3 regions of the Nesterenkonia sp. AY15 genome follow, and region 1 is predicted to be linked to each of the others. Evidence: riboswitches for the same ligand, from Rfam matches in the RefSeq annotation. Region 1 holds a riboswitch; each other region holds the start of a gene.
What was found. A riboswitch is a leader RNA that binds a small molecule or an ion and turns the genes downstream of it on or off. The one in region 1 is predicted to bind S-adenosylmethionine.
Positions count from the first base shown of each region.

Region 1 (4,036 bases):
ATCTCCGGCTCGATCCCGGCGTACTCGGCGAGGATCTCCGCCGTTCCCTCGGGGTTCTCGTTGGCCCATTCGCGGGCCTGCTCGTAGACGTTGACCACGATCTGGGCCACATCGGGGTGGTTCTCCACGAAGTCCCCGGTGGCGTTGATGACCGAGTAGGTGTTGAAGTCCACGTTGCGGTAGAGCAGCTCCGCGCCCTCGGCCTCGGCGCCGGCCATGATCGGATCCAGTCCGGCCCAGGCGTCGACGTCGCCGTTCTCCAGCGCCTGGCGGCCGTCGGCGTGCTGCAGCGCCTGGACCTCGACGTCGTCCACGCTCAGCCCGGCCTCCTGCAGCGCGCGCGCCATGAAGAAGTAGGGGTCGGTGGCCAGGGTGGCGGCGATGGAAGCTCCCTCGAGATCCTCCACGGATTCGATGTCGGAGCCTTCCTGGGTGACCAGAGCGGACCACTCGGGCTGGTTCTCGATCATGATCGTGTGGGTGTCGGCGCCGACGGCGCGGTTCAGCAGCGCGGCGGAGCCGGCGGTGGAGCCCACGTGGATGTTGCCCGCGCGCAGGTTCTCGTTCGCGCGGTTCGAGCCCTGGGACTGCACCCACTGCACGTCGACGTCGAGCTCTTCGAGCTCTTCCTCCAGCCAGCCGTTCTCCAGGATGATCAGGCTCAGCGGGTTGTACGTGGCGAAGTCGATGTTCAGCGTCTCCAGCTGCTCGTCCTCGCCGCCATCACCGCCGCAGGCGGTGGCGAGCAGCGCGACGGCGGCGGCTGCGGAGACAGCTTTGACGGAGGTGCGGCGGGAGCGCGGGGAGCGGGAAGCGGAGGTGCTGGGCATGGGGAGGGCCTTTCGGTTCTTCAAGGATGGACATCGTGTTCGAGGTTCATGGTCGTGCGTGTCAGGCAGGAGCGGCAGAAGGCTCCTGGCATGTTCGGCATGTGGGGTCAGGCAGTGAATGGGCCCCGGAGGTGGTGATCCGGCAGTGCGGGGACCGCGTCGGCGGAGCCCCGCTGGTCAGGTCAGGACGAGCGGAGTCGGCCGGATCAGCTGCCGGGACGAGTCAGTGGCTGTGCGAGTCGACGCCGAGGCCGGAGAAGAGCTCCCCGCGCAGAGCGGCAAGCTCCGCGGAGGCGCGATCTCGCGGACGTCGCCCGGGCACGCTCAGCAGTCGGGCGATCGTGGCACCTTCGGCGGGATCGGGGTCCGCCGGGTCCTGCCCGAGGAGCAGCACGCGGTCTGCCAGCTGCAGCGCCTCATCCACGTCGTGGGTGACGAGCAGCACCGTGGTGCCGGTCTGCGCATGCAGATCCAGCAGCAGGTCCTGCATCTTCAGCCGGGTGAGCGCGTCCAGGGCGCCGAAGGGCTCGTCGAGCAGCAGCACGCCGGGGCGGCGAGCCAGTGCCCGGGCCAGCGACGCGCGCTGCGCCATGCCTCCGGAGATCTCCCGGGGTCGCAGCGACGCGCGGTCGTGCAGACCGACCAGCTCCAGGAGCTCGTCCACGCGTTCACGCCCCTCGGCCTTGGACAGGCTGCGCGGCAGCCCCAGGCTGACGTTCTTGTGGATCGAGCGCCAGGGCAGCAGTCGCGGCTCCTGGAATCCGACCGCGGTGCGCTCGTCGTAGCGCTGCACCGGGGAACCGTTGATCAGGATCTCGCCGGTGCTGCCGGTGTCGAGACCACCGACGGCGCGCAGCAGCGTGGACTTGCCGCAGCCGGAGGAACCCAGGATCGCGAGCACCTCACCGGGAGCGATCTGCAGGCTGACGTCGCGCAGCACGGTGCGCGATCCGAAGGCGCGGCCGACGCCGGAGAGCTGGACATCGAGTGACGTGTACTGCTGCCGGCTGTCAGGCTTGGCGGCAGCCACGGAGGTGGCGTCTGAGGGCTCGGCAGGGCCGGCAGCGGTTGTTGCGGTGTAGTCGGTCAGGGTGGAGGCAGGCGAAATCATCAGAGGATACTCCCATCGATCCTGGCGGTAGCACCCGGCGAAAAGACACCCTTGCAAAGGTGCCCCTCCCTGGGTTGCTGCGGCGTCGACGAGCCAGATCTCTCGGCCGCTCGGGATGGTACGCGGATCAGACTACGCCCAGGCGGGGAATCCGATCAATGTCGCGTTCAGCAAATGAGACAAAACGCAACACATATCGCGACTTGACTTTCTGCCCACGTTCACCATTACAGTGAAGGCACTCAACCATCCAGAGCGACCGAGAGATCTGGCTCGAAGACGTCGCAGCAACCCGGAGGGCTTCACGGCCTCCGCCGGGTGCTAACGCCAGGACCGATGGAGTATGCCCCTTGATTTCCCTGTCCCATGTCTCGACGACCTTTGCCGCCCGCGGCCGCGAGCCGCTGACCGCGGTCGATGACGTCAGCCTCGAGGTGCCGCGCGGCAGCATCCAAGGCATCATCGGGTTCTCCGGCGCCGGCAAGTCCACGCTGCTGCGCAACATCAATCTGCTCGAGCGCCCCACCTCGGGCCAGGTCAGCGTCGCCGGCACCGAGCTGACCGGCTTGGACGATGCGGCGCTGCGCCGGGCCCGGCACCAGATCGGCATGATCTTCCAGGGATTCAACCTGGTCAACAACCTCAGCGTCGCCCAGAACGTCGAGCTGTCGCTGAAGTTCGCCGGGGTCAAGGACCGCCGTGAACGTCTGCGGCGGGCGGCCGAGGCGCTGGAGATCGTGGACATCACCGACAAGGCCTCCGTGTATCCGGCTCAGCTCTCGGGTGGTCAGAAGCAGCGCGTGGCGATCGCTCGGGCACTGGCGACCAAGCCTGAGGTGCTGCTCTGCGATGAGCCGACCTCTGCGCTGGACCCCTTCACCACTGCCACCGTGCTGCAGTACCTCGCGGATGTGAACCGTGAATTCGGCATCACCGTGGTGATCGTGACCCACGAGATGGAAGTCATCAAGGCTCTCGCCGACAACGTCGCGGTGATGGAGGATGGGCGGGTCGTCGAGGAGTTCCCGGCGAGCGAGCTCCGCCGAGAAGGGTTCAATCCGCGGACCTCGATCGGAAAGTACCTGCTCAGCGATGGGATACGGCTGGACCGCAGCGGCCCGGCCGCGCATGGGTCGGAGTCCGGCGAGCAGAAGTCGGGTCAGTCCACGCGACGCTCCCCGCAGCACGCGGAGTCTCAGGATCAGGGTCAGACGCGTCGGTCAGAGCACGCCGCGCTGGCCGGCTCGGCAGGGGGTGTGCGCTGATGGACCTCGTCATCGAGCGGCTTCCCGAGATCAACCAGGCCATGCTGGAGACCTTCGCGATGATCGGGGTCGCCATCCCGGTGGCGGTCCTGCTGGGCACCCCGCTGGGGATCTGGCTCTTCGTCCACGCTCCCGACGGACTGGCGCCGCGGCCACGGTCTCATGCGATCGTCTCCGGGGTGGTGAACATGATCCGGTCCTTCCCGTTCCTGATCCTGCTCATCGCCATCATCCCGTTCACCCGGTTCGTGGTCGGCACCTCGGTGGGCACCGCCGCGGTGATCGTCCCGCTGACGATCAACGCCATCCCCTACTTCGCCCGCCTGGTGGAGCAGAACATCACCCAGCTGGGCTCCGGTGCGGTGGAGGCGTCCCGGGCGATGGGCGCCACGCGCGGGCAGATCATCCGCAACGTGCTGCTCGTCGACGCCAAGCCCGGACTGATCGGCTCCATCACCATCACCACGGTCAGCTTCATCTCCTATTCGGCGATGTCAGGGCTGGTCGGCGGCGGGGGCATCGGTGACCTGGCGATCCGCTACGGCTACTACCGCTATGAGACCCCCACCATGATCGCCGCCATCGTGCTGATGGTGCTGCTGGTGACCCTGGTGCAGTTCGCCGGCACCCGGCTCGCCCGCGCCTCGGACCGGCGCATCACCGCCTGACCGCGATCACCGCATGACCGAGATCCTCGCCTGACCGAGATCACCGTCTGAGCAGGATCTTCGCCTGACCCGCGCATCCGCGGAACGGCAACACCACCCCGCATCACCTCACTCCGCTGCCAGGGCTGGCGTCCGACGTCGCGCCCTGGTCATTCCCGCACA
Region 1 is NZ_JAJOYV010000001.1:60,433-64,468, forward strand. It holds gene LSI54_RS00275 (aliphatic sulfonate ABC transporter substrate-binding protein) at 1-830, opposite strand, end outside; gene LSI54_RS00280 (ABC transporter ATP-binding protein) at 1,054-1,941, opposite strand; SAM riboswitch class I at 1,951-2,063, opposite strand; SAM riboswitch class I at 2,185-2,284, shown strand; gene LSI54_RS00285 (methionine ABC transporter ATP-binding protein) at 2,292-3,206, shown strand; gene LSI54_RS00290 (methionine ABC transporter permease) at 3,206-3,874, shown strand.

Region 2 (4,036 bases), 200 kb from region 1:
GACCAGTCCGGGCTTGACTCCGGCGGCGCGCTGCTCGGCGTCGCTGAGCTGGCTGTGCGTGGTCGAGGCGGGGTGGATCACCAGGGAGCGGACGTCGCCGACATTGGCCACCAGCGAGTGCAGCTCCAGCGCGTCCACGAAGGCCTGGCCCGCCCGGGCCTGACCTGAAGCGTCGTGGGCTGCTCCTCCGGCGAGCTCGAAGGACAGCACCGCCCCGGATCCGCGGGGCAGGTACTTCTGAGCGCGCTCGAAGCAGGGGCTCGAGGGCAGACCGGAGTAGTAGACCCGTCGCACGGCGTCATGGGCCTCCAGGTACTCGGCGACCTTCTGCGCGTTCTCGACATGGCGTTCGATCCGCAGCGAGAGGGTCTCCAGCCCCAGGTTGATCTCGAAGGCGTTGTGCGGGGACAGTGCCGGACCGAGGTCGCGCAGCAGCTGGACCCGGGCCTTGAGGATGAAGGAGAGGTTGACCCCGAAGATCCCGTCGGCGCCGAGATCCCGGCCGAAGACCAGCCCGTGGTAGCTCTCGTCCGGGGTGGAGAAGCCGGGGAAGCGCTCCGGGTGGGCGAAGTAGTCGAAGCGCCCGGAGTCCACGATCACCCCGGCGATGGCCGTGCCGTGGCCGCCGAGGAATTTGGTGGCTGAGTGCACGACGACGTCGGCGCCGAAGTCGATCGGCTTGATCAGGTATGGGGTGGTCAGCGTGGAGTCGATGATCAGCGGTGCCCCGAACTCATGCGCCACCGAGGCGACGCCTTCGATGTCCAGCACGTCCCCGCGCGGGTTCGCCACGGATTCGCCGAAGAAGGCGACCGTGTTCTCCCGGGTGGCGGCGCGCCAGGATTCCAGGTCATCGGGGTCCTCCACGAAGGAGACCTCGATGCCGAACTTCGGCAGGGTGTGCTTGAAGAGGTTCTGTGTGCCGCCGTAGAGGGTGGGTGAGGCGACGATGTGGCTGCCGGCCGAAGCGATGTTCAGCAGCGCCAGCGTGGTGGCAGCCTGTCCGGAGCCGACGGCGAGCGCCCCGACTCCGCCTTCGAGGGCGGCGATCTTATCCTCCACCGCCTGGACGGTGGGGTTGCCGATGCGCGAGTAGATCGGGGCGATCTCCTCGAGTCCGAAGCGGCGCGCGGCGGCGGCGGTGTCCGGGAAGACGAAGGAGGTGGTCTGCTGGATCGGCAGCGCCCGTGCTCCGGTGACCGGGTCGGGGGCGACTCCGGCATGGATCTGCTGGGTCTCGAACTGCCAGGTGTTCTCGTTGCTCAAAGGATTCTCCGTTCAATGCGGCCCAGGAACTGGGCCGGATGTGAACGTCGCTGCCGGTGGTCGAGCTTCCGGCGCTGAATCCTGTACGGCCCTGTCCTGAGGACTGGGGTGTTGGGCCCGCACTGGTGTGTGGCCCGCGCTTGCTGAGTGAGTCGGTGAATTGCTTCACTGACTGTTTCAGCCAGGTCGTCACCCGGGGCACCCCACCGCGAACTGGAGGGTTGCCGGCCAGCAAACCGGGGTTTTGCGCTGGCACTCTTGACCTAGGACCAAGTCTGCATCGCGGAATGCTTCCTTGCAAGTGCGGGCCAGGGGTCGGGTTCGCAGTTCGTCATGTTCGGCCACCCTGCCGCGAGTCACTCCGGCCCGAGGAACGCGAACGGCTCCGCGGACTCGAAGAGATCACTGACGTCGCCGGCGTGGCCGTCGGGCGGGCCATCAGCAAGATCCATGCGGCGGACACCTGAGCCTTCTCGCAGGTCGAGTCGGTCCAGGGACACCCAGATGACGCTGGGCCGCAGCGCGGAGTCGAAGAAGTAGCGACGGTCCTTGTGGTCCGCCACGGTGCGCCACTGGGTCGAGGAGATGTTCGGCTGCCCCGGAGTGCTGATCCCATAGGGGACCGACGCGTTGCGGATCACCCCGAACACCGCCGCGGTCGCGATGGTGCGGTCTTCCACCTGCGGCACCGCGTTGATGTAGAAGCTTGCCCGGACATAGCGGTCGGCGGCGCGATTGGTGCCCGGGAGCATGACGGTACCGCCGATGCCGCGCCAGTAGGTGTCGATCGCCAGCTGTTGAGCGAAGGGCGGTGAATTGGTCATGACCTGGTGGGCGCGGTCGTGGTGTATCTGCAGCGTCCCGTCCAGGTACTCACAGATGGCGCTGTCCCCGGAGGCATCCGAGATCGACAGGTGCATGGTCGCCTGGCGCGGCTGCCCTGGCACGCCGGCGGTGACCACGGCGAAGTCTTCACGGGCGAGTGATTCGACCGCCTCCGTCACGGTCGCGAAGCTGTCCAGCACGTACTGGGCCCAGGCGCCGAGGGAGAGCTTCGGCCGGGCATCGTCGAGCCCCGGGTAGCGCGACTCGACCAGCCACAGGGCATTGGCGACCAGCCCCCGCTCGTTCATCCCATCGGTGGTCGAGATGTCATAGCCGGAGGCGATCACGCTGCCATAGCGGGACGTCCAGGCCAGCGACTCCGACCCGGCTCCTCCCTCGCGCGGCAGCCCCCGGGGGAAGACCCACAGATTCGTCCCCAGGTCGGCGTTCCAGTCCATGGAACGGGCCGTCAGCACACGATCCTGCTCGCCCAGGTAGACCACACGTGTGCACATCAGACTGGCCTCTCACCGAACCTGGGCTCCAACTGGGCCTCAGTGTGTCGGAGGCCATATCCGGAGGTCAACCCTGACCTAGACTCACCTTTCATGAGTGCCTCCGACAATGACGTCCTGACAGCCCTGCGCAGCGCCTTCACGCCGGGCACCTTGACCACCGACGCCGCGGAGCTCGACGCCCACGCGGTCGACCAGGGGCCGCTGGAGCATTGGCAGGTGCACCCGCCGCTCGCCGTGGTCTTTGCTGAATCGACGCAGGACGTCCAACTGCTGGTGCGACTCTCCTGCGAGCATGGCTTCGCGCTGATCACCCGCGGGGCTGGGACTTCCGTCTCCGGCGGGGCGAACTCCACCGAGGGTTCGGTGGTGCTGAACCTGACCCGGATGAACCAGATCCTGGCGATGCGACCCGAGGATGAGGTCGCCGTCGTCGAACCGGGCGTGATCAACGCCGACCTCAACGCCGCCGCCGCGGAACACGGGCTGATGTACGCCCCGGATCCGGCGAGCTACCGCACCTCCACCATCGGCGGCAATGTCGCCACCAACGCCGGCGGGCTGCGCTGTGCGAAGTACGGGGTGACCCGTGATTCGGTGCTTGCCCTGGACGTGGTGCTCGCCGACGGCACGCTGATCCACACCGGACAGGCCACCTTCAAGGGCGTCGCCGGCTATGACCTGACCAGCCTGTTCGTCGGCTCCGAGGGGACCCTCGGCATCGTCGTCGGGGTCACCGTGCGGCTGCGCCACCTGAGTGCGCACACCGAGACCATCGCCGCGTTCTTCGACGAGCTGACCACCGCCGCCCAAGGGGTCCTGGACATCGGCAGGGCCCGGGTGCAGCCGGCGATCACGGAGCTGCTGGATCGCCGCACCATGCTCGCCCTGGATGAGGCGCAGGGCTCGGACCTGGCCCAGCGCGGAGACACGCTGCTGCTGATCCAGACCGACGGCCACGGTGCTGCCATCGAGGCCGAGATCATCCGTGAGGTGCTGCGAGCACTCGGCGCCCTGGTCAGCGACCCCGGCTCCACCGAGTCCGAGCGGCTGATCGAGCTGCGCCGGCACGCCCGCGGCGACGGAATCGTCAACGAGGTGCGCGTGGGCGAAGACGTCGCGGTCCCGCGGTCGCGGCTGGTGGACTACATCCGCGCCATCGAAGACCTCGCCGAGGAGCACCAGGTCCAGCTCAAGGTGGTCGCGCACGCCGGGGACGGCAACCTGCACCCCACCTTCAGCGTCCCCAGCTCAGAGCTCGGCCCCGACACCGGCACCGGCACCGAGACAAGACCCGACGACGACGCGGTCTCCCCCGCACAGCCCGAGGCCGCCCCCGTGACGATCGACGCCACCGAGGGCGGCCTCCCGACCTCGGCCGTCTCGCGGCTGCATGCTGCCCTGGACGGTTCGGTCCGGCTGGCACTGGA
Region 2 is NZ_JAJOYV010000001.1:264,053-268,088, reverse strand. It holds gene LSI54_RS01220 (O-acetylhomoserine aminocarboxypropyltransferase/cysteine synthase family protein) at 1-1,266, opposite strand, end outside; SAM riboswitch class IV at 1,398-1,530, opposite strand; gene LSI54_RS01215 (linear amide C-N hydrolase) at 1,623-2,606, opposite strand; gene LSI54_RS01210 (FAD-binding oxidoreductase) at 2,700-4,036, shown strand, end outside.
Region 2: it holds a riboswitch for S-adenosylmethionine, as region 1 does, so the genes downstream of both, LSI54_RS01220 (O-acetylhomoserine aminocarboxypropyltransferase/cysteine synthase family protein) here and LSI54_RS00285 (methionine ABC transporter ATP-binding protein) in region 1, are expected to answer to the same signal.

Region 3 (4,036 bases), on a different contig from region 1:
TGCCTCGAGTTGCCAAATCGGCGCGACTGGGGTGCACTGAGTCACGACGTGCCGACTGGAAGAACATTGCGTTCCGCGAGTCGGCATCCTAAGACCCGGACCTACGGCAGGACCATTTTGCGCCAACCCTCTCCGGCCAGCAATCACGCTCCGACTCTTGACCATCGCTCCTCACGGGTGGCCCCCGAGCGACGGTACCGACCGGAGATCCACGGTCTGCGTGGTCTAGCGATTCTCGGGGTGGTGCTCTTCCACCTCTTCGGCGCGGGCCGAGTCTCCGGCGGCATCGACATCTTCCTCGCCATCTCCGGATTCCTGTTCACCGCGATGCTTCTGCGCGAGGCGGTGGAGAGCGGCGGTACGATCCGGGTCGGGCGGTATCTGGCCAGGCTTGCCAGAAGGCTGCTTCCCCCTGCTGCCCTGGTCATCCTGGTCACGACCCTGGCCGGGCTGCTCGTCTTCCCGGAGACCCGACATTCTCAGCTGCTCGCCGAGGCCCGCGCGTCACTGCTCTACTTCGAGAACCTCGAACTGATCACCTCCCAGCTGACCTACGGGGCGGCCGGCCCGGAGACCAGTCCGTTCCAGCACTTCTGGTCCCTCTCCGTGCAGGGCCAGTTCTACCTCCTCTGGCCGCTGGTTGCGCTGACTGCGGTGCTGGTGGCCAAGCGGACCCGACGCAGTCCGATCCTGGTGATGGGGGTGATGACCGGGCTGATCGTGGCGGCGTCGTTCGGCTACGCCGTCTACATGGGCGGGGTGAACCAGGACGAGGCGTACCTGATGACTCGCACCCGCTTCTGGGAGCTCGGCTTCGGCGGGCTGCTGGCCCTGCTGGGCTCCGCGCTGACGCTGCCGCGCCGTTGGCGGCTCGCGGCGGGCTGGGCCGGCGTCGTCCTGATCATCGCCACAGGCTTCGTCTTCGACGGCGCGGCTCTGTTCCCCGGCCCCTGGGCGCTGTGGCCGCTGATGGGCCTGGCGCTCGTGCTCGCGGCCGCTGGACCCGGCGGAGGCACACAGGACCCCGCCGCGACGGCGACCCGGATCCTCTCCACGCACCCCTTCACCTGGATCGGCGATCATGCATATGCCCTCTACCTCTGGCACTGGCCGCTGCTGATCTTCTACCTCGAGATCAGGGAATACTCCACGCTCGGTGCGCGTGGCGCGCTGATCATCCTGGCCGCCGCACTGGTGCTGGCCATTCTGACCAACCGATGGGTGGAGCTGCCGGTGAACCGTGCCTCAGCACGCATCGCTCCCCGAGTGCCCTTGGCCATCGCGGCGACGGTGCTGCTGATCGGTGGCTCCGTGAGCAGCTACGGGATCCACCAGATCCAGACCCAGCGCAGTGAAGCCCCATCCCTGGCCGAGGTCGACCGTAGTGACTATCCAGGGGCGCTGGCCACGCTGGAGGGCACCGAAGTCCCCGACGGTGTGGATTTCATCCCAGACCCGCAGACGCTGGCGCAGAGCCGGCCGGATTACTACGACTGGGGATGCCGACAGGAGAGCGGCGACGGTGAGAACCGCGGTGAGGTACTGGTGTGTGAAGACCCTGAAGAGCCCGCCCAACCGGATCTGAGGGTGATGATCACCGGAGGCTCACACGCCGGGCAGTGGCACCATGCTTGGAGGATCCTGGCCGCCGAGAACAACTGGGAGCTGCTGATCGCGGACAAGTCCGCGTGCGTGCTCACCGCGGGCTCCGACCCTGAGGAGAATCAGTGCCATGAATGGAACCTCAACCTGCTCGACGTGATCACTGAACGGAAGCCTGACCTGGTGTTCACGGCGGGCACCCGGGTGCCCGCCGACGGCACCCCGGAGAACATCTACTGGGGGGCCCCGGAGAAGTGGCAGCAGATCATGGACCGCGGCCCCGAGGTGCTGCTCATGCGCGGAACGCCACGGCGCGAAGACTCGGTGGCCGACTGCCTCGCCGCGGGCGGGGACGCCGAGACCTGCGCAATGGACCCCATCAGCTACCAGGACACGAACCCGCTCACCGAGCCGGACCTGCCGGATGGTCTCTACACCCTGGACATGACCGAACACCTCTGCTCCGAGGAGATCTGTCCGGCGGTGATCGGCAACATCGCGGTCTACTACGACCAGAGCCACCTCTCCAACCACTACATCGAATCGATGGCGCCGCTGCTGGATGCCAAGCTTCGCGACGAGATGCCGCACCTGTTCTGAGCCTCTAGGGACCAATCGGACCTCCGGCGTGACCTGGGGAGGACCGTCTGGAGCGACGAATGAACCGGCGGGCGCCCACGTAACAATTGTTCACTGGTTTGCATCTTTTGTCGGACAGCTCTAGGTTTCAGCAGACAACGAATCATCCAGAGCGACTGAGAGACCTAGCTCAACGACGTCGCAGCAACCCCACCCTTCAGGGTGAGCAGGTGCTACCGCTGGGAACGATGAAAGGTGAAATCTTCCATGCCTGAAGCGTGTTCTCGCCAACCAGAGATCAAGTTGAACCCGAGGTACACCGAGGCGCCCCTGCGCACCTCTTCGAAGACTCTGCGGGTCGCTGGCACGTGGTCGGGCCCAGTACGGACCGAACTCACCGTCCGGGACTTCAGCTTCGTCTCTGACCAGCCTGTGGTGCGCGGCGGCAGCGATCAGGGCCCCGCACCGATGGAGTACCTGATCGGCGGTGTCAGCAGCTGCATCGCCGTCGCGGTCGAACAGCTGGCCCATCGGCGGGCCCTGCCCCTCACCGACATCTCCACATACACCCTGGCACGTCAGGACACTCGCGGGTTGGCTGGGCAAGCAGATGTGCAACCCTATTTCTACGTGTACCGGTTGCAGCTGGTCGTAGAGACCAGCGAACAGGACTCCTCTGTCCTGACAGACTTCGCCCAGTGGGCCGAACACATCTGCCCCGCGATCAATCTCTTGCGCGACGCGCACATCGACCTGGAAGTCGCGTGGGCATTCGTGCACAAGAACTCCCCTGGCCTCGCCGAAGCTCTGGCGAATCATGCCTGGGGCTACGAGGTGGACGGGGACCCCAACGTCGGGAGTCTGATCTTCGAGATCATCAATGCTGATGCCACGTCAGATGTGACCGGGGTGAACGCATGACAACGGTCGGACTCTGGACGATCGGCCTGGCACTCGCATACACCGCCTGGCTCATACTCGGAAGCCGCATCGCTGTGGGCCGCTCGGGACACGGAGGATTCTTCGTCAGCGGTCGCAGTTTCAGCCCTTGGACCGTCGCGTTCTGCATCACGGGACTGTTCTCGGGATCCTCCTACATCGCGATCGTCGAGCTGAGCTACCGAACAGGTGTGTCGGCCGTCTGGTACGGCGTGGCCGAAACGGTGCAGATCTTGCTGATCGCGCTCCTGCTGGTCAAGCCCCTGCGAGAGAAGCTCGTGGTGACGGTCACCGGCATCATCGGGGACCGATTCGGCCGCGGAGCCCAGGCCATCAGTTCTGTGATCACCGGTCTGACGTTTCCGATGTATTCAGTGGCCACCAGCATCGCCTTCGCGTCCGCCCTCTTCGCGGTCACGGAGATCCCACTGTGGCAGTGCATCGCTCTGACAGCGATCATCCTGCTCGCCTTCCTGACCTTCGGCGGCATGCGCTCCGTCGCATTCTCCCAGACCATGAATGTCCTGATGATCTTCGTGATGTTCATCGTGGGCATCTGGGCGTTCCTGGTCTCACCCGGGCCCAGCGGTCTCGAGACCTTGGCTGAGGAGCAGCCACAGATGTTCGATGTCTCGAACGCCGGCATATCGCTGATCGTTGCCTGGTTCGGCACCTTCATCGTCAATGTTCCCCTGGCTCAGGCCGCCTTTCAGATGTCGATGTCGGCGCGGAGCCCGGAAGACGGCCAGAAGGGACTCTTCCTCGCGGCGATCATCGGCATGCCCCTGATCCTTCTCGGAATCGTCGTCGGCGTCGCCGCCTCGATTGTGGTCCCGGATGCATCGCTGCCCCTGGTGGGCATCGCCGAGTACATCGCCGGCTCCCTTCCTGCTTGGGCTGCGGCCGTATTCTTCGT
Region 3 is NZ_JAJOYV010000010.1:6,966-11,001, forward strand. It holds gene LSI54_RS12035 (acyltransferase family protein) at 178-2,202, shown strand; SAM riboswitch class I at 2,342-2,436, shown strand; gene LSI54_RS12040 (OsmC family protein) at 2,449-3,102, shown strand; gene LSI54_RS12045 (sodium:solute symporter family protein) at 3,099-4,036, shown strand, end outside.
Region 3: it holds a riboswitch for S-adenosylmethionine, as region 1 does, so the genes downstream of both, LSI54_RS12040 (OsmC family protein) here and LSI54_RS00285 (methionine ABC transporter ATP-binding protein) in region 1, are expected to answer to the same signal.